DNA from 2 places in the Vibrio hyugaensis genome. Region 2 is predicted to be linked to the other one. Evidence: predicted binding sites of a transcription regulator. Region 2 holds the regulator's gene; the other holds the start of a gene.
The links. Region 2 encodes MetJ, which represses methionine synthesis genes. Its sites were predicted from a motif close to TTAGACNTNTANANGTCTAA; they were not measured.
Positions count from the first base shown of each region.

Region 1: metK (methionine adenosyltransferase) is a predicted target of MetJ. The motif match lies at 8,307-8,326, and genes of this name have one in related genera.

Region 1 covers NZ_CP025794.1:2,712,800-2,723,182, forward strand. The annotation lists gene C1S74_RS13445 (type IV pilus twitching motility protein PilT) at 1-389, shown strand, start outside; gene C1S74_RS13450 (PilT/PilU family type 4a pilus ATPase) at 420-1,526, shown strand; gene ruvX (Holliday junction resolvase RuvX) at 1,587-2,012, opposite strand; gene C1S74_RS13460 (YqgE/AlgH family protein) at 2,066-2,629, opposite strand; gene gshB (glutathione synthase) at 2,741-3,691, opposite strand; gene rsmE (16S rRNA (uracil(1498)-N(3))-methyltransferase) at 3,706-4,437, opposite strand; gene endA (deoxyribonuclease I) at 4,585-5,280, opposite strand; gene C1S74_RS13480 (SprT family zinc-dependent metalloprotease) at 5,431-5,928, opposite strand; gene C1S74_RS13485 (DUF2189 domain-containing protein) at 5,995-6,792, opposite strand; gene metK (methionine adenosyltransferase) at 7,073-8,227, opposite strand; gene tkt (transketolase) at 8,595-10,383, shown strand, end outside.
Region 2 covers NZ_CP025794.1:2,525,628-2,536,010, forward strand. The annotation lists gene fusA (elongation factor G) at 1-453, shown strand, start outside; gene tuf (elongation factor Tu) at 606-1,790, shown strand; gene C1S74_RS12520 ((2Fe-2S)-binding protein) at 2,128-2,316, shown strand; gene bfr (bacterioferritin) at 2,391-2,867, shown strand; gene C1S74_RS12530 (malic enzyme-like NAD(P)-binding protein) at 3,075-4,352, shown strand; gene metJ (met regulon transcriptional regulator MetJ) at 4,460-4,780, opposite strand; gene C1S74_RS12540 (O-succinylhomoserine (thiol)-lyase) at 5,010-6,170, shown strand; gene C1S74_RS12545 (bifunctional aspartate kinase/homoserine dehydrogenase II) at 6,189-8,597, shown strand; gene metF (methylenetetrahydrofolate reductase) at 8,869-9,771, shown strand; gene C1S74_RS12555 (PadR family transcriptional regulator) at 9,842-10,381, opposite strand.

The DNA.
Region 1 (10,383 bases), 190 kb from region 2:
CTGAAACGGGTCACCTTGTTTTCGGTACGCTGCATACTAGCTCAGCAGCGAAAACCATCGACCGTATTATCGACGTATTCCCAGGTAGTGACAAAGACATGGTGCGTTCGATGCTGTCGGAGTCGTTGCGTTCGGTTATTGCGCAAAAGCTGCTTAAGCGAAATGGTGGAGGCCGTATTGCTTGTCATGAGATCATGATGGCAACGCCAGCAATCCGTAACTTGATCCGCGAAGATAAAGTGGCGCAGATGTACTCGATCATTCAAACCGGTGCGGCACATGGCATGCAAACCATGGAACAAAATGCCCGTCAGTTGATGGCTCAAGGTATGGTATCGCGTGAAGAAGTCGACAAGAAAGTCGAAATCGAAGCGCAGCAATTCTCGTAACGATCACATAGGTAATAGCGAACCCGGAAGATGGATCTGAATAAATTTCTCGAAGGCATGCTGGCGTTAAAAGCGTCGGATCTTTATATCACGGTTGGTGCGCCGATCTTATTTCGTGTGGATGGCGAACTGCGTCCGCAAGGGGATAAGTTGAGTGAAAATGACGTAGCCATGCTGCTCGATAGTGCAATGGATCCAGAGCGACGTCAGGAGTTTCGTAAAAGTCGAGAATCAAACTTTGCGATTGTCCGAGATTGTGGCCGCTTCCGTGTTAGTGCTTTCTTTCAGCGAGAATTACCTGGTGCGGTGATTCGTCGTATCGAAACCAACATTCCTACGTTTGAACAGCTTAAGTTGCCTTTAGTGTTGCAAGATCTTGCGATAGCGAAACGTGGCTTGGTGCTGGTGGTTGGTGCTACAGGTTCCGGTAAGTCGACCACTATGGCGGCGATGACGGGTTACCGTAACAGCAATAAAACAGGTCACATTCTGACAGTTGAAGACCCAATCGAATTTGTGCACGAGCACAAGCGTTGTATCGTGACTCAGCGTGAAGTGGGATTGGATACCGACAGCTATGAAGTAGCGTTAAAGAACTCATTACGCCAAGCGCCTGACATGATTTTGATTGGTGAGATCCGTAGCCGCGAAACGATGGAATACGCGATGACCTTTGCTGAGACTGGTCACTTGTGTATGGCTACATTGCACGCGAACAACGCAAACCAAGCACTTGAGCGTATTTTGCACCTAGTGCCAAAAGATCAGAAAGATCAGTTCCTGTTTGATCTGTCGATGAACTTAAAAGGCGTAGTAGGTCAACAGCTGATCCGTGATAAAAACGGTCAAGGACGTCATGGAGTGTTTGAGATTCTGCTAAATAGTCCACGAGTTTCTGATCTGATCCGTCGCGGTGATCTGCATGAGTTAAAAACCACCATGGCACGCTCTAATGAGTTCGGTATGCTGACGTTTGATCAGTCGCTCTATAAATTGGTGATGCAAGGCAAGATCAGTGAAGAAGATGCATTGCACAGTGCGGATTCAGCTAACGATCTGCGTTTGATGTTGAAGACGCAACGCGGTGAAGCCTTCTCTACAGGCACGCTGGCGAACGTTAAGATCGATATGGATTAATCCTTTCTAGATATGAAAAAGGTTGGCAGAAGCCAACCTTTTTTCTTTGTGCTTGAATGTCTACTCACCCCAAAGGTTTTCAAACCAACTTTCAAGAATCACCACCGCTGACTGACAGTCGATGTTACCCTTCGATAACGCTTTGTAGCCACCCATACTGAATAAATCAGCACGAGCCTCTGCTGTCGACAGACGTTCGTCATGCAACTCAACAGGTAAGCCATATCGGCCTTGAAGGCGGTTGGCGAACTTTTTCGCTCGTGGCGTAATGGTTTCTAGATCTTTCCCGTGCAGGTCAGTCGGTAAGCCAACAACCAATAAGTCTGGTTGCCATTCTTTGATTTGTTTTTCGATATCATCCCAGTTTGGAATGCCATCATTGGCTTTAAACGCTTTTAATGGTGAAGCGGTGCCAGTAATTTCTTGGCCAATCGCGCTACCAATACTCTTGGTGCCAAAATCAAAGGCCATAACAGTGCGTGACATAATGTGTCTCGAATCTCAATTGGGTGGAAAACTTAACGTATTACGCAAGTGGGTTATGCATGTCCGGCGTCAGAAGACAACTGGCTCGGATCGATACCTAGCTTTTCGACGGCTTTTTTCCAACGATCGATAATCGGAGTATCGAAGATGATCTCTGGTGTGGCTTCAATCGTCAGCCATGAGTTTTCAGCCAGTTCGGTTTCTAACTGACCGGCACTCCAACCTGAATAACCTAACGCAACAAGATAGTCACTTGGTTCTGCCTCTGTGCCGAGTACCGACAGGATGTCTTTGGAAGTGGTGACAGCCAGCTCGTCAGTCATTTGAATGCTCGATTCGTAGTAATCTTTTGGTTTATGCAAAATAAAACCACGATCTTCAGAAACAGGGCCGCCATTATAAACAGGCCTGTCCAAACTTGCTTCAAACAGGCGCGGGTGAACAGGTTGTACTTCGACCTGCTTGAGCATGCTACCTACTGTAATATCAACCGGAGCATTGATCATTAGCCCCATCGCACCTTCTTCATTGTGCTCACAGACATAGATAACACTATTCTGAAAGTAGGGGTCTTTCATTCCCGGCATAGCAACTAAGAAATAGTTTGTGAGGTTCATTCTCATTTCGACCTTTCAGTAGGTACTTAAGCAAACGTCACGCACTGATATGTGCATGAGTTTGCTTAAGTTAATGTTCAACGCTCTCTATTAACTGTACTACAGTTTGAGTTATTCGCCTTTGATACGACGTTCGATCGCATCCATGAGCTTACCAGTGATAGAAATATCAAATGCTGCTTCAATTTCACGAATACACGTTGGGCTGGTGACGTTGATTTCCGTTAGCTTGTCGCCAATCACGTCAAGGCCAACAAAGATAAGACCTTTTTCTTTCAATGTTGGTGCGACGGCTTGTGCGATTTTTATGTCAGTTTCACTCAGTGGACGAGCTTCACCGGTACCACCAGCAGCCAAGTTGCCGCGCGTTTCGCCTTTTGCAGGGATACGAGCTAGGCAGTAAGGCATTGGTTCACCATCAACCACAAGAATACGCTTGTCACCATTGCTGATGTCAGGTACGAAGGTTTGCGCCATTGCGTAGTTTTGGCCGTGGTTAGTCAGCGTTTCGATGATCACAGATACGTTTGGATCGTTCTCTTTTACGCGGAAGATAGATGCACCACCCATGCCATCAAGTGGTTTTAGGATCACATCACCATGCTCTTCACGAAAAGCTTTAATCTTCTCTGCTTTTCGCGTCACGATAGTAGTTGGTGTGAGTTCAGGGAACCAAGCCGTGAACAGTTTCTCGTTACAGTCGCGTAGGCTTTGTGGTTTGTTAACGATCAGTGCACCTTGTTCTTCAGCACGTTCAAGGATGTAAGTCGCGTAGATGTACTCAGTGTCGAATGGAGGATCTTTACGCATCAGAACCGCATCTAACTCAGAAAGCTCGATCGTTTGCTCTGATTTGAATTCGTACCAGCCAGTTGGATCTTCTTTTAATTCAACCACTTTGGTATCCGCAATTGCTTTACCTTGGTCTAGATGAAGATCATTCATTTCCATGTAGTGGATTTCGTAACCGCGGCGCTGCGCTTCAAGCATCATGGCAAAGCTAGAGTCTTTCTTGATGTTAATGGACGAGATTGGGTCCATAACAATACCGAGTTTGATCATTGTTTTTCTCCGTTTTAACCAAGATCGCCGAAACGAACTTGTAAGGCTGTAATTGCGGTAAGAGCCGCGGTCTCGGTGCGCAGTACGCGAGGACCGAGTAACGTTTCTTCAAATTGATGTTCGCGTGTCATGCCGATTTCTTCTGAAGATAGGCCGCCTTCAGGGCCAATCAATAGCCGTACTTTTTCGACAGGCGTTGGCAGGGTATTGATTGAGTACTTCGCTCGTGGGTGAAGGTTCAGTTTTAAACCGTCGTACGCTTCTTGACACCACTCTTCCAAACTCATGATTGGACGGATCTCAGGCACGACATTGCGACCACATTGTTCACAAGCGCTCACTGCGATTTTTTGCCATTGAGCGAGTTTCTTCTCGAAGCGTTTTTGATCTAGCTTTACGCCACAACGTTCAGAGATAAGAGGTGTGATTGTATTAACACCAAGCTCAACAGACTTTTGGATCGTGAATTCCATCTTATCGCCGCGAGAAATAACCTGACCAAGATGCAGATCTAAAGGTGACTCAATGTTGCTTTCTACACGCTCGGTTAATTCAACCATCACATTCTTTTTCGTGACTTCACTAATCACGGCTGGAAATTCTGCGCCACTGCCATCGAAAAGGAGGACTTCTTGTCCCTCTTTCATGCGAAGGACTCGGCCAATGTGGCCTGCTGCATCTTCACTTAAAGCGAGTGCGCCAAGTTGTTGAATGGTTTCTGGATGATAAATTCGAGGGATACGCATCGTGTTTCGATTTCCTGCATACGCGAGTGTTTAGACACTAACATGGATGCTTTCCACCGAAAAAACAAGGGGCAAGAGGCGTTTCCATTTGCAGTAAATAGTTACGCCTCAATTAGCACAAGTTTGCCGCTGTATTTTTGAGGGGAATTACAGTGCTCGACAAGCCTCTTGTACAAATGGGTTATGGTTGCCTTGAACCTTTGAAATGCGCTCGTCACGCTCACATTCCCACTTGTCGACAGGGTAGGTTTTGTTCCACGCACTCATTAACTGAGTTTGTTGCTTAGACAGTTTGAAGCCGTACTCTTTGCTCATGTATAGGTAGGTGCGAGCAATCGAGCCACGAGCGCGGTCTGGTGGCATGACTTTACGTTGCTTGAAGTTAACCTGCATTTCGCAGCGGCCATAGCTGACACCGTCCATACCATTCCACTGACTGAAATTGTAATTAGAACGATCGCCGTTCACTTCCCCAATAGCTGGTGTCAGGTTATGAAGGTCGGCTTCCATTGATTTGAAAACTTTGTCGTTTCTTGTGCAGTTTTTGCGTCCGCCATCTTGCCAGCACTGACGCTGGTGGCCGAATTGCCAAGCTGGGACCACGTGTTCCCACTCGATGCGAGAAGCACGTTTTTCTTGTTTACGCACTTGGTAGCCACAAGAAGCAAGGTCCGGTACACCTTTCTTACCTTGCCAGTTGATATCACAGCCACAGTAGAAACTGGTTGGGTGATCTTTGTATATTTTAACCGCTTCACGTTTTGCCGCAGAGAAAGAGGTCGGTGGCGCAGCAATTACGGCACTAGAAAGCGCAAACAGGAATAAAGAGAACAGGTATTTCATGATTAAAGTCTTTATAAAGTATGACTTTATTCATTCTAACACGCAGAAATTAGCTTTAGTGATGAGTGTGTTAACAATAATGGGCAAAAAGAAGCCGTTTGAGAACGACAATCTCTGTTTTAGGAATCTGAATATTTCTATCGAGGAGAGTTAAGAGAGCTGAGTGCCAGTGAAGCTTAATGGTTTTCGACACTTTTGGCAGGAATAGACGGCCTCTTTACGCATGACTTTATTGTGGCGTCGAATTGAGAGCGGATAGGCGGTGCAAGCGCAGCGGTACTCAAAGGTCTTACCTTGCACAGAGGCGATATCGAAGCTGTGAGTTGTTTTAGCTGGCACGTTAAAAATGGCTTCCATCACACCTTGCCATTCTTTACCGTGAGGGCGAACACGACCGTATACTTGGTACGTAATGAGATGCGCTACTTCATGTGGTATCACTTCTTTTAGAAAAGCTTGCGGGTTTTCTTTAAAAAGCTTTGGATTTAGACGAACTTCATTCAATTGCAGATAAGCTTTGCCTGCCGCTTTACCACGAACATTAAATGTGACTGCGGGCACCGGAAAAGAACGTTTGAATGCTTGCTCCGCCTTCGTGATGCAACCTGCCATCACTTGTTTGGCTTTGTAGCTCAGCTCTATATCCACACTTACCTCATCATATTTAATAAAAAGCCCCCGCGTTTGCGAGGGCAGGATCATAACATCAGTTTTCTAAGGCGTGTGTTTTTTCTTAATCGTCGCATGGTAAGCATGCCAAGTACCATAACCGAGGATTGGCATGGTGAAGAGCATACCTATGCCGTACGTTGCAAAGCCAATTAAGATACCGCCACAAATGATGGCTGCCCATACGATCATCGCAGGAATGTTGGACTTCACAGCGTTAAAGCTGGTAAAGACGGCGGTCATCATGTCTACACGCCTTTCCATCATTAAAGGAATAGAAAAAGCAGAAATACTGAACACGATGCACGCTAATACCAAGCCAACTAGAGAGCCAATCACTAGGAAAGGCAAGAAGTCAGTCAGTGGCGCGCCTTGAACGGACGGATAAAGTGCATGAAGCAGAGCGGCAATTCGCATCCAGAAAATCATACATACCGCGAGCATTACAGCGAATGCCCATTGAGAAGTCGAATTTCGTCCAATGGCTTTCATTGAATGGAACAAGCTTGGTTTGTGTCCACGCTCTCTCTCCCAACTGGCGTCATATAAGCCTAGTGCTAGGAATGGGCCGATTAGCATGTAGACAATCAGACTCGGCATCACCACTAAGTGTGTGCCTTGCCATTGAACCAGAAGCACGATACCAATAGCGGCGGCCATAAAGCAGATGCCGTAAAAGGCACTAATGACTGGCATACGAACGAAGTCGTGCAGACCTAGTGAGAGCCAATGGAATGGGGCCGAAAGATTCACGGTATTGCACGGAATGGTTCTGGCATATTCGTTATCTGGGACTTCCTTTCGTTTATTTTGGAAGTCAGACGGATTCACGGTACGAGGCATAACTCCTCCTTGATTTATTCCCACGATGGCACCTAGGCCATAAAGGATGCCTGACTGACGTTTTCATTACTCTTTTCATCACGTGAGTCCGCATCTTATCTCTATACGTTATATGCGTCGGAAAGTGCATTTAACATTATGTTAACTATTGGCGGAGTTAGGGCAATTTACAAATAAATGCTGAATTTTTGTTCAAGAAAGAGATAGAAAAGAAAAAGGGAGGGGGAAACAAAAAGCCCCCGCCAAAGGCGAGGGCTTGATCGATTCTTGCGTGGCTCGATTACTTGATGCCAGCGAAATCGCGTAGAAGTGCTGCTTTATCAGTTGCTTCCCATGGGAACTCTTCGCGACCGAAGTGACCGTATGCTGCCGTCTGCTTATAGATAGGTTGAAGCAGGTTAAGCATTTCTTGTAGACCGTATGGACGTAGGTCGAAGTTTTGACGAACCGCTTCAATGATGATGTCGTGTGATACTTTCTCAGTACCGAACGTTTCAACCATGATAGACGTTGGATCAGCAACACCGATAGCGTATGAAAGTTGGATTTCACAACGGTCAGCCATGCCAGCTGCTACGATGTTTTTCGCTACGTAACGTGCCGCGTAAGCTGCTGAGCGGTCTACTTTTGATGGATCTTTACCAGAGAATGCACCGCCACCGTGACGAGCTGCACCGCCGTAGGTATCTACGATGATTTTACGACCAGTTAGACCACAGTCACCCATTGGACCACCGATAACGAAACGACCGGTTGGGTTGATGAAGAAGTTCGTGTCTTTAGTGATCCACTCTGAAGGCAATACTGGCTTGATGATCTCTTCCATCACTGCTTCACGTAGGTCTGGTGTTGTTACTGAATCACAGTGCTGAGTCGAAAGAACAACCGCATCAATACCAACAATCTTACCTTGGTCGTATTGGAACGTTACTTGAGATTTTGCATCTGGACGAAGGAAGTCTAGTTTACCGCTCTTACGAACTTCAGCTTGCTTCTTAACAAGTAGGTGAGAGTAAGTAATTGGAGCTGGCATTAGGATTTCAGTTTCGTTTGTTGCGTAACCAAACATGATGCCTTGGTCGCCCGCGCCTTGCTCTTTAGGGTCTGCTTTATCAACACCTTGGTTGATGTCTGGAGACTGCTTACCGATGGTGTTTAGAACCGCACACGAGTTCGCGTCGAAGCCCATATCAGAGTGAACGTAACCAATTTCACGAACAGTTTCACGAGTGATTTCTTCAATATCAACCCATGCCGACGTTGTTACTTCACCGCCAACCATAACCATGCCGGTTTTAACGTAAGTCTCACAAGCAACACGTGCTTTTGGGTCTTGCTCAAGAATTGCATCAAGAACTGCGTCAGAGATTTGGTCTGCGATTTTATCTGGATGACCTTCTGATACCGACTCAGAAGTGAACAGGTGCTTAGCCATGATAGCTCCAATCTTAAGGTTTACTCATGGCCAACTAACGCAAGCTTGCCACGAAAAATACAATACAGTTTGTAGGTGTTTCTACATCTAGACGTCTATTTTAAATTGCCGTGTTCGAATTACAAGTTCTTTTTCCAATCCAATTCATCTGACTTATTACCCAATCGTTTGCTTGAAGGATGATGAATTTATAGAAAAATGCAGACAATCAGCGAAAAGATTGAGTTAAAACCTCAAAAATGGTGAGTAAAACGTTTGCAGTCGGAATTTGGCTCTGAGAGAATATTGCGGCGCTTTTATCCCTTCTTAGTAAGATAAAAGCGCCCACATTCCTTTATCAATTCGCTTAATGCACTCAGGAGCAGACATGTCTTCTCGTAAACATCTGGCAAATGCAATCCGCGCTCTTAGCATGGATGGTGTTCAACAAGCTAACTCTGGCCACCCAGGCGCACCTATGGGTATGGCTGATATCGCTGAAGTTCTTTGGCGTTCTCACCTAAACCACAACCCAGCTAACCCAGAGTGGGCAGACCGCGACCGTTTCGTGCTGTCTAACGGCCACGGCTCTATGCTGATTTACTCTCTACTGCACCTGAGCGGTTACGAGCTGTCTATCGACGATCTTAAAAACTTCCGTCAGCTTCACTCTAAGACTCCTGGTCACCCGGAGTACGGCTACGCACCAGGTATCGAAACAACGACTGGTCCTCTAGGTCAAGGCATCACCAACGCGGTTGGTATGGCAATGGCTGAGAAAGCGCTAGCGGCACAGTTCAATAAAGAAGGTCACGACATTGTTGACCACTTCACTTACGTGTTCATGGGCGACGGCTGTCTAATGGAAGGTATCTCGCATGAAGCATGTTCTCTTGCAGGTACACTAGGTCTAGGTAAACTGATCGCATTCTGGGATGACAACGGTATTTCTATCGACGGTCACGTAGAAGGTTGGTTCTCTGACGATACACCTAAGCGTTTTGAAGCGTACGGTTGGCACGTTATCCCTGCTGTAGATGGTCACGATTCTGAAGCGATCAATGCTGCTATTGAAGCGGCAAAAGCAGACCCTCGTCCTACGCTGATCTGTACTAAAACCATCATCGGTTTTGGTTCTCCAAACAAATCAGGTTCACACGACTGTCACGGTGCGCCACTAGGTGCAGACGAAATCGCAGCAGCACGTGAGTTCCTAGGTTGGGAACACCCTGCATTTGAAATCCCAGCAGACGTATACGCTGAGTGGGATGCAAAACCAGCAGGTTCTGAGAAAGAAGCGGCTTGGAATGCGAAGTTTGAAGCATACGCAGCGGCTTACCCAGCAGAAGCGGCAGAGCTTAAACGTCGTTTAAACGGCGAACTTCCTGCAGAGTGGGAAGAAAAAGCGAGCCAAATTATTGCGGATCTTCAATCTAATCCAGCGAACATTGCATCACGTAAAGCATCTCAAAACGCACTAGAAGCGTTCGGTCAAATGCTTCCTGAATTCATGGGTGGCTCTGCTGACCTAGCGCCTTCTAACCTAACCATGTGGTCAGGTTCTAAGTCTCTAGATGCGAACGACTTCTCTGGTAACTACATCCATTACGGTGTACGTGAGTTCGGTATGACAGCGATCATGAACGGTATCGCGCTACACGGTGGTTTCGTTCCTTACGGCGCAACATTCCTAATGTTCATGGAATACGCTCGTAACGCTATGCGTATGGCTGCTCTGATGAAAGTTCAGAACATCCAAGTTTACACGCACGACTCTATCGGCCTTGGCGAAGATGGCCCAACTCACCAACCGGTTGAGCAAATGGCTTCACTACGTCTGACTCCAAACATGAGCACATGGCGTCCATGTGACCAAGTTGAATCTGCAGTAGCATGGAAACTGGCGATTGAGCGTAAAGATGCGCCAACTGCACTTATCTTCTCTCGTCAAAACCTAGCGCAACAAGATCGTGATGCTGCGCAAGTTGCGAACATCGCAAAAGGTGCTTACATCCTGAAAGACAGCGATGGTAAGCCTGAGCTAATCCTAATCGCGACAGGTTCTGAAGTTGAGCTAGTAGTGAAAGCTGCTGAGCAACTAACGGCTGAAGGTAAGAAAGTACGCGTTGTTTCAATGCCATCAACAGATGCATTCGACAAGCAAGACGCTGCTTACC
Region 2 (10,383 bases):
GGTATCGAAGAGCAAATGAATAGCGGTGTTCTAGCGGGTTACCCTGTTCTAGACATTAAAGCTACACTATTCGACGGCTCTTACCACGATGTTGACTCAAGCGAGATGGCGTTCAAGATCGCTGGCTCGATGGCATTCAAGAAAGGTTCATTAGAAGCACAGCCAGTGATTCTAGAGCCAATGATGAATGTCGAAGTAACTACTCCGGAAGACTGGATGGGTGACGTTGTTGGTGACCTAAACCGTCGTCGCGGTATGATCGAAGGTATGGATGAAGGTGTGGCTGGTCTTAAGATCATCCGTGCTCAAGTTCCTCTATCTGAGATGTTTGGTTACGCAACGGACCTACGTTCTGCAACTCAAGGCCGTGCTTCTTACTCTATGGAGTTTAATGAGTACGCTGAAGTGCCGAAGACCTTTGCAGAAGCCATCATGGCTGAGCGTGGTTACTAATTGACGATTGAACCACAAAAAGTTTACGACTTTTTGCTAGATCAAGCCGTCGAAATATTGCGCTAACGGACGTTGGCGCATAAAATAACAATTTCTGGCGCGTCGGGATCAATAATGATCACGGCGAATCATAACTAGGAAGGAACACGATTGTGTCTAAAGAAAAATTTGAACGTGTAAAACCGCACGTAAACGTTGGTACTATCGGCCACGTTGACCACGGTAAAACAACTCTAACTGCAGCTATCTGTACAACACTTGCTAAAGTATACGGCGGTGCTGCTCGTGACTTCGCATCTATCGATAACGCTCCAGAAGAGCGTGAGCGCGGTATCACAATCGCTACTTCTCACGTAGAGTACGACACTCCAACTCGTCACTACGCACACGTAGACTGTCCAGGACACGCGGATTATGTTAAAAACATGATCACTGGTGCTGCACAGATGGACGGTGGTATCCTAGTTGTTGCTGCGACAGATGGTCCAATGCCACAAACTCGTGAGCACATCCTACTAGGCCGTCAGGTTGGTATCCCTTACATCATCGTATTCATGAACAAATGTGACATGGTTGACGATGAAGAGCTACTAGAACTAGTAGAAATGGAAGTTCGTGAGCTTCTATCTGAGTACGATTTCCCAGGTGATGATCTACCAGTTATCCAAGGTTCTGCTCTAGGCGCTCTAAACGGCGACGAGCAATGGGAAGCTAAGATTGTAGAACTAGCTGAAGCGCTAGATTCATACATCCCTGAACCAGAGCGTGCAGTAGATATGCCATTCCTAATGCCTATCGAAGACGTATTCTCAATCCAAGGTCGTGGTACAGTAGTAACTGGCCGTATCGAACGTGGTATCCTAAACGTAGGTGACGAAGTTGCTATCGTAGGTATCAAAGACACTACTACTACTACATGTACTGGTGTTGAAATGTTCCGTAAGCTTCTAGACGAAGGTCGTGCTGGTGAGAACGTTGGTGCACTTCTACGTGGTACTAAGCGTGACGAAGTTGAACGTGGTCAAGTACTAGCTAAGCCTGGTTCAATCACTCCACACACTAAGTTCGAGTCAGAAGTATACGTACTTTCTAAAGACGAAGGCGGCCGTCATACTCCGTTCTTCAAAGGCTACCGTCCACAGTTCTACTTCCGTACAACTGACGTAACTGGTGATATCTCTCTACCAGAAGGCGTAGAAATGGTAATGCCTGGCGACAACATCCAAATGCAAGTTGAGCTAATCGCTCCTATCGCTATGGATGAAGGCCTACGTTTCGCTATCCGTGAAGGTGGCCGTACTGTAGGTGCTGGTGTTGTTGCTAAGATCTTCGATTAATTCTTACTGAATTAATCGTAATCTTGCACTCTTCTTCGATTTGAAGAAAGCGCTAGAAAAGGGGAAGCTAAGGCTTCCCTTTTTTATATCTGCTATTCCTCTTTTCAATATGGTTATAAGCCAGTCATTCTTAGTCATGCGTTTTGTTTATGAAAAACATGGTCTTAGTTTTACCTAACTTCCTCTTCTTTTTGAGTACCCCGCTAAGTCACTGAAAGCCGCCAAAATAGTTCAAATCGTTATAACAAAACGTTCTGTAATTCGCTTTAATACAACTGGTAACAAGAACGATTCTTGTTTATATTTCATTCCATAGTGAAATTTAAAGGTAGTGAATATGTACGTTTGTCTTTGCCATGGCGTCTCTGACAAGAAAATTAGGAAGTTGGCGATAGATGAAGGCGTAACAGATATAAAAGGAATTAAAAGATGTACGGCATTGGGAAGTCAATGCGGCAAGTGCATCAAGCAAGCGAAAGAAATTTTAGCTGAAACAGAATACCTAATACTGAAACAAGCTAGCTAAATATTAGCTAAGCCTTTTTGACACCTTCTCATTTGCTTCTACATTTAAATGAAGCCAAAGAGGAGGGTTTTGCCATGAAAGGCGATCCAATCATTATTCAACATCTCAATAAGATACTCGGTAACGAGCTCATCGCGATCAACCAATATTTTCTTCATGCCCGTATGTACAAAGACTGGGGATTAAAGCATCTCGCAGATAAGGAATACCACGAGTCGATCGATGAAATGAAACATGCTGATCACTTGATCGAGCGTATTCTGTTCCTTGAGGGGTTACCTAATTTACAAGACCTCGGCAAACTGATGATCGGTGAAGACACCAAAGAAATGCTTGAGTGTGACCTTAAACTTGAGATGGCCGCCATTCCAGATTTGAAAGATGCCATCGCTTATGCTGAGGATATTCGCGATTATGTCTCTAGAGATCTGTTTCAAGATATTCTCGAAGACGAAGAAGAGCACGTTGACTGGCTTGAGACTCAACTCGGTTTGATCCAGATGTCAGGTATAGAAAATTACCTACAAGCACAATATGTCGATGAAGAGTGAGATTATATTTCGCTGTTTTCCTATCCAAACCAAGTGATAAAAAGAGCACCTGACCTGTAAACAGGGTGCTCATCACTAATATCTGGTCTAATCTCTTTTATTATCGGCCCTTTTAAGGATATCGCTCGCAATCTAGCCTATGAAGTTTGACTTCTATCCTTTAGAATTTATTCCCCCTTACCGAAAAATAACAAAGAGAAACGATCCATGTCTGAAGACAATCGCCAAGAAGTCACCCCAGAAGAAGAACGCCGCCAACAAGCATTGGATTACCATGCATATCCAACCCCAGGAAAAATTGCCGTAGAGCTAACTAAGCCTGCTGAAACTGCAAATGACCTTGCTCTTGCATACAGCCCTGGTGTTGCAGAGCCTGTACGTGAAATCGCACAGAACGCTGACAACGTGTATAAGTACACAGCGAAGGGCAACATGGTTGCGGTTATTTCTAACGGCACGGCTATTCTTGGTCTTGGTAATCTTGGCCCGCTGGCTTCTAAACCAGTAATGGAAGGTAAAGCGCTATTGTTCAAACGCTTTGCTGGTTTAGACTCAATTGATATCGAAGTAAAACACCGCACGATCGACGAATTTGTCGACACAGTAGCAAACATTGCTGATACATTCGGTGGTATCAACCTAGAAGATATCAAAGCACCAGATTGTTTTGAGATTGAAAAGCGTCTGATTGAGCGTTGTGACGTGCCAGTATTCCATGACGATCAACACGGTACAGCGATCGTAACGGCAGCAGGTATGTTGAATGCAATCGAGCTGCAAGGTAAGAAGCTCGAAGACTCCACGATTGTTTGTTTAGGCGCGGGTGCGGCGGCAGTCGCGTGTATGGAGCTATTGATCAAATGTGGCGCGATGCGCGAGAAGATCTATATGCTGGATCGTAAAGGGGTGATCCACACGCGTCGTGATGATCTCAATGAATACAAACAGCTGTTTGCTAACAACACAGATAAGCGCACGTTGGAAGATGTGATTGAAGGTGCGGATCTTTTCTTGGGCGTATCGGGTCCAAATCTACTACCTGCAGAAGCATTGAAGCTCATGGCAGACAAGCCAGTTGTGTTCGCATGTTCAAACCCAGATCCAGAAATCAAACCTGAATTGGCTCACGAAGTGCGTGATGACTTGATCATGGGTACAGGTCGCAGTGACTACCCGAACCAAGTAAACAACGTATTGTGTTTCCCATTCATCTTCCGTGGCGCATTGGATGTTCGTGCAAGCGAGATCAATGATGAAATGAAACTGGCTGCGGTTGAAGCGATTCGTGAATTGGCGAAAGAGCCAGTACCGGAAGCGGTATTAAAAGCAGCTGGCGTCGATAAGCTAGAGTTCGGAACTGACTACATCATTCCAAAGCCAATGGATTCACGCCTACTACCACGCGTGGCAAAAGCGGTGGCTCAAGCTGCGGTTGACTCTGGTGTGGCACGTATTGAAATGCCAGAGAATTACATGGCTCAATAGTGGTAAAGTAAAATTTAAAAATAAAAAAGGGACGCTCTCGCGTCCCTTTTTTTGTTCTTGGAAACCGTCCCCAGCACAGTTTCTATCATCGACGAATTTGTAAGCAATTATTCTTCGTCGAATGCTTCGAATTCGATTCCCATCGCTGTCATGATTGCTTTTGCTTCGGTAGGAATATCGTCTGGACGGTCTTTACGCAAATCTTCATCAGTTGGCAGTGGTTGACCTGTGTAAGCGTGTAGGAACGCTTCACACAGTAGTTCACTGTTAGTCGCATGGCGTAAGTTGTTGATCTGGCGGCGTGTTCGCTCATCAGTCAGCACTTTTAAAACTTTTAGCGGGATTGAGACGGTAATCTTTTTTACTTGTTCGCTTTTTTTACCGTGCTCAGCATACGGGCTAATGTATTCGCCATTCCAGTCAGCCATTGCGCACCTTCATTAATGTAATAAGTTAGAAAAATAAATATAGGTGCTGATTTTAGCTGCATTTACTGCCATAAGCAAAGACATATGGACGTCTAGAAGTGTTGACGTCTTATTTTTAGACAAGTAAAGTGAGGTTAATAGTTAGGGAAGAGTGTTAATCAATTGAGCAATACAAGCTAGATATAGCGCATTCCCATTTAGATGTCACCACCCGTGAAAGGATACACCCATGAGCACCCGTAAGCCTGCGACCATTGCTGTACGCACTGGTATCGAGTCAGACAGCCAATACAACGCTGTTGTACCACCTATTTACCTTTCTACTAACTATGGCTTCCCTGCATTCGGTGAAGTGCCTCAATACGATTATACCCGTTCTGGTAACCCTAACCGAGGTTTACTAGAGCAAGCATTGTACGAGCTTGAATCAGGCAAAGGAGCGGTTGTCACTAACTGTGGTACATCAGCATTAAACCTTTGGGTATCGACGTTTCTTGGTCCTGATGATCTAATTGTAGCGCCGCACGATTGCTACGGCGGTACGTATCGTCTGTTTAATACTCGTGCAAACAAAGGTGACTTTAAAGTGCAGTTTGTCGATCAGTCGGATCAGCAAGCTCTGGATGCGGCGATTGCGAAAAAGCCAAAGCTAATCTTGTTAGAGACGCCGTCAAACCCGCTTGTGCGCGTGGTTGATATTGCTGCAGTGTGTGAAAAAGCAAAACAAGTCGGCGCTCTAGTCGCAGTGGACAATACTTTTTTAACTCCGGTGTACCAAAAGCCTTTGGAGCTAGGTGCGGATTTTGTTATCCACTCCACGACGAAATACATTAACGGTCACTCCGACGTTATTGGTGGTGTGGTGATCACCAAGAGTGAAGAGCATGCAGAAGAGCTGGCGTGGTGGGGCAATTGCATTGGGGCGACGGGAACACCATTCGACAGTTACATGACATTAAGAGGAATTCGCACGCTGGGTGCGCGGATGCGAGTTCATGAAGAAAGCTCTCAAGATGTACTTGCTTACTTACAGACTCAATCGTTAGTTGCACAGATTTATCACCCAAGTTTGCCAGAGCATCCTGGACATGACATCGCCAAGAAGCAGCAATCCGGTTTTGGCTCTATGTTGAGCTTCGAATTCGCAGGATCATTTGAACAGCTCAAAGTGTTTGTAAAAGAGCTGGAATTGTTTTCGTTAGCTGAGTCCTTGGGTGGGGTTGAAAGCTTGATTTGTCATCCTGCATCGATGACACATCGCGCGATGGGGGAAGCGGCATTAGCTGAAGCTGGCGTTTCTCAACAGTTACTGCGCTTATCCGTTGGTCTTGAAGATGCACAGGATTTGATCGCCGATCTTGAGCAAGCATTTTTAAAAGCAGCACAGTAATCGGGAGAGAAAAAAGTCATGAGTGTACAACGTCAGCTGCATAAATTTGGCGGCAGCAGTTTAGCCAACCCCGAATGCTATTTACGTGTGGTTGAAATACTAAAAGAGTATTCAGCCGAAAATGATTTAGTCGTGGTGTCTGCGGCAGGGAAAACCACCAATCGCTTGATCGAGTTTCTTGAAGGTTTAGATAAAGACGGTCGTGTTGCGCATGAAGCGTTACAAAGCTTGAGACAATTCCAAACTGAATTAGTAGAAGCTTTGTTAACAGGTGAGGCACAGACGCAACTACTTGCTTCCCTTCAAGATGAATTCAGTACTCTAGCAGAATTAACGGCTCCGTTAACAGAAGCTCAAAAAGCCGCAGTGCTTGGACATGGTGAGGTATGGTCTTCACGCTTACTCGCTGCATTGTTATCGCAACAGAGTTTGCCAGCGGTTGCACAAGACTCTCGCGCATTTCTGCGTGCAGAAGTAGGTACACAACCAGAAGTCGACCGCGCTCGTTCTTACGCTCTAATTAAAGAAGCGTTGGCACAACATAATCATCAGCGAGTGATTATCACAGGGTTTATGGCACAGAATGAGGCGGGAGAGACAGTACTGTTAGGCCGTAATGGTTCTGATTACTCGGCTACGGTTATTGGTGCACTGGCAGAAGTTAGTACTGTTACTATCTGGAGTGATGTCGCAGGTGTGTATAGTGCGGACCCACGTTTAGTCTCTGATGCATGCTTGTTGCCCCTACTGCGTTTAGATGAAGCAAGTGAACTTGCTCGTTTAGCAGCTCCGGTATTGCACAGTCGCACGCTTCAACCTGTTGCTCAAAGTACGATGGATTTGAACCTCAAATGCAGCTATCAACCGGAGTCTGGCTCAACCAGAATTGAGCGTGTATTAGCATCTGGTCGTGGCGCTAAAATCATTACCTCTCTTGATGAAGTGTTACTCGTGCAACTTTCATTTGTGCATGGTCATGATTTTGAGCGAGCGCAGAAAGAAGTGTTGCAAGCGTTAAAGCGCGCTCAATTAGAGCCACTAGCATTTGAAGCGCAAGAAGACCAACAAACATTGCGCTTGGCGTACACGGCCGAGATAGCCGGTGGTGCATTGGCTTACCTTCAAGAGTTGGCGGTTGAAGCTGAAATTAAGCTGAAAGAGGGTTACTCACTGCTCGCAGCGGTAGGTGCAGGGGTCACGAAAAACGCCAATCATTGCTTTGGCTTTTATCAGCAGTTAAAAGACTCTCCGGTTGAATTTATCTCAGAGGCACAATCAGGACTGAGTCTCGTCGCGGTATTACGTCGAGCCGAAGTGGAAGAGTTAGTACAAAGTATTCATAGTCAGCTGTTTCAAGCGCAAAAGCGTGTAGCGGTTGCCTTGTGTGGTAAAGGTAATATTGGTTCAAGTTGGTTATCACTGTTCGCAGAGCAAAAAGAAGAGCTCGAAAAACGCCACGGCATGAGCTTTGATTTAGTGGCGGTGGTAGATAGCCAAACTTACTGGTTTGATGAAAACGGGATTGATGCAGCAACGGTTGCTCAGCGCTTTGATGATGAAAGCATAGAGAATGATAGTAATTGGCTAACTAAGCTCGGCGCGATTCAAAATTTCGACGAAGCGGTGGTACTGGATGTCACTGCGAGTAAAGATCTGGCGGCACGTTATGTAGAAATTGCACAGCAAGGTATTCATCTTATCTCGGCGAACAAGGTGGCAGGTTCAGCTGATAGTCAGTATTACCATCAAGTACAAGATGCTTTCGCCAAGATTGGCCGTCATTGGCTATACAACGCGACGGTTGGTGCGGGGCTACCAATAAATCACACCGTTCGAGATTTGCGTGAAAGCGGTGACGAGATTGTCGCACTGTCGGGCATCTTCTCGGGTACGCTATCTTGGCTATTCCAACAATTTGATGGTTCGGTACCATTTACTGAACTAGTCGACTTAGCATGGCAGCAAGGTTTGACTGAGCCCGATCCTCGCTCAGATTTAGATGGTTCTGATGTGATGCGAAAGTTGGTTATCTTAGCTCGTGAGTCTGGTTTGGATATTGAACCTGAAAGTGTGAAGGTCGAATCGTTAGTACCAGAAGAGTTGCGAGATTTGAGCCTAGACGCTTTCTTTGACCAAGGCGATACCTTAAGTGAAATCCTGCAAGAGCGTCTAACTAAAGCTCAAAGAAACGACCAAGTGCTACGTTATGTCGCCCGTCTCGAACGTAACGGTAAAGCAACGGTAGGAGTTGAGGCACTATCACGAGAGCATGCTTTAGCGAACTTACTACCGTGTGACAACATTTTCGCAATTGAGAGTAAATGGTACAAAGACAATCCATTAGTGATTCGTGGTCCAGGCGCAGGGCGTGAAGTGACGGCTGGTGCGATTCAATCTGATCTTAATCGCCTAGCTGGCTTATTCTAAATCTTACTAAGCTTAATTTTGCGAACCACCACAAAACCTCGGATGGCTTCCGGGGTTTTTTATTGTCTTGATAATGCCATACTGAATCGCAGAGTTAGGCGATGAGGTTGTCACTTAGGAACTTGAACTATCCTAATTATTAACTTGAGAAAAATTCATAATCACAAGGTTGACATTAAATCGTATTCAATACATTCTGGAGACATATAGACGTCTAAACGTCGATTTAAGGATTTTGATTTCGTGGTGGAGTTGCCACAGGGAGAGTAAGATGGGATACACACATGCAGGGCATATCGATGCCTTAAACCAGAATATCGCTGAACTATCAGACAATATCAACGTCTCATTTGAGTTTTTCCCACCAAGCAGTGAAAAGATGGAAGAAACACTGTGGAACTCAGTGCACCGCCTTAAAACTCTTCAACCGAAATTCGTTTCTGTTACTTATGGCGCAAATTCAGGCGAGCGTGACAGAACCCACTCTATCATCAAAGAAATCAAAGCAGCGACGGGTCTTGTTGCTGCGCCTCACTTAACGTGTATCGACGCAACTCGTGATGAATTGATCGACATTGCTGACGATTACTGGAATAACGGTATCAAGAACATTGTTGCGCTGCGCGGCGATATTCCACCAGGTGGTGGTGCGCCAGATATGTACGCATCAGACTTGGTAGAGCTGCTTAAAGCACGCCATGATTTTGATATCTCAGTGGCAGCATTCCCAGAAGTACACCCAGAGGCGAAAAGCGCACAATCGGATCTGCTTAACTTAAAGCGTAAGGTTGAAGCAGGGGCAAACCGTGCAATTACCCAATTCTTCTTTGATGTGGAATCTTACCTACGCTTCCGTGATCGCTGTGTAGCGGCAGGGATTGATGTAGAAATCGTTCCGGGGATCTTGCCAGTATCAAACTTCAAACAAGCGTCTCGCTTCGCTGCGCAGAACAACGTGAAAGTGCCGGGTTGGATGAGCAAACAGTTTGAAGGTTTGGATGATGATCCTGTGACGCGTCAGCTTGTTGGTGCTAGCCAAGCGATTGATATGGTGCGTGTCTTAAGCCGTGAAGGCGTGAAGGACTTCCACTTCTACACACTTAACCGTGCAGAGATGACTTATGCACTATGCCATACGCTCGGTGTTCGCCCACAAGTCGCAGTAGGCGCTTAATACGTTTTCCCCAGATAGACAAAAGGCTTGCCCATCGGCAAGCCTTTTTCGTTTCATTCAAAGCGACGAATTAGCCAATCACTTCAAGTTCTGTTAGCACTTCTTCTGCCCAGTTAATCCACGCTTCACGTAGCATTAAGTTACGACGAAGTGTTAGACGCTCTAGTCGTGCTTGTTTGTCTAGTGTTGATGGTGTTGCGTAGTACGCGGCTTCAATCTCTTTGTAATGAGAAACCAGTTTACGAGACTCTTCCACAAGTTCAGAAAGTTGGTCACGAAACGGTGTCGCAGGTTGCACTGCACAAGCCATTAGCTTAGCAGAGAACTCATCACGTACTGTTGGGTGTGCTGTTGGTTGATCGAACCACTCACCTAATGCGCCACGGCCAGCGTCAGTAATTGAGTAAACCTTACGGTCAGGTTTGCCTTCTTGCGGTTCAAGTACGCAAGTAACCAGCTCTTTCTCAGCCATTTTGTTTAGTTCACGGTAAACTTGTTGGTGACTTGCTTTCCAGAAGTAACCGATGCTAGCTGAGAATTCTTTAGTGATGTCGTAACCGGTTGCGTCGCGAGTGCTAAGAACAGTTAAAATTACGTGTGGTAATGACATGT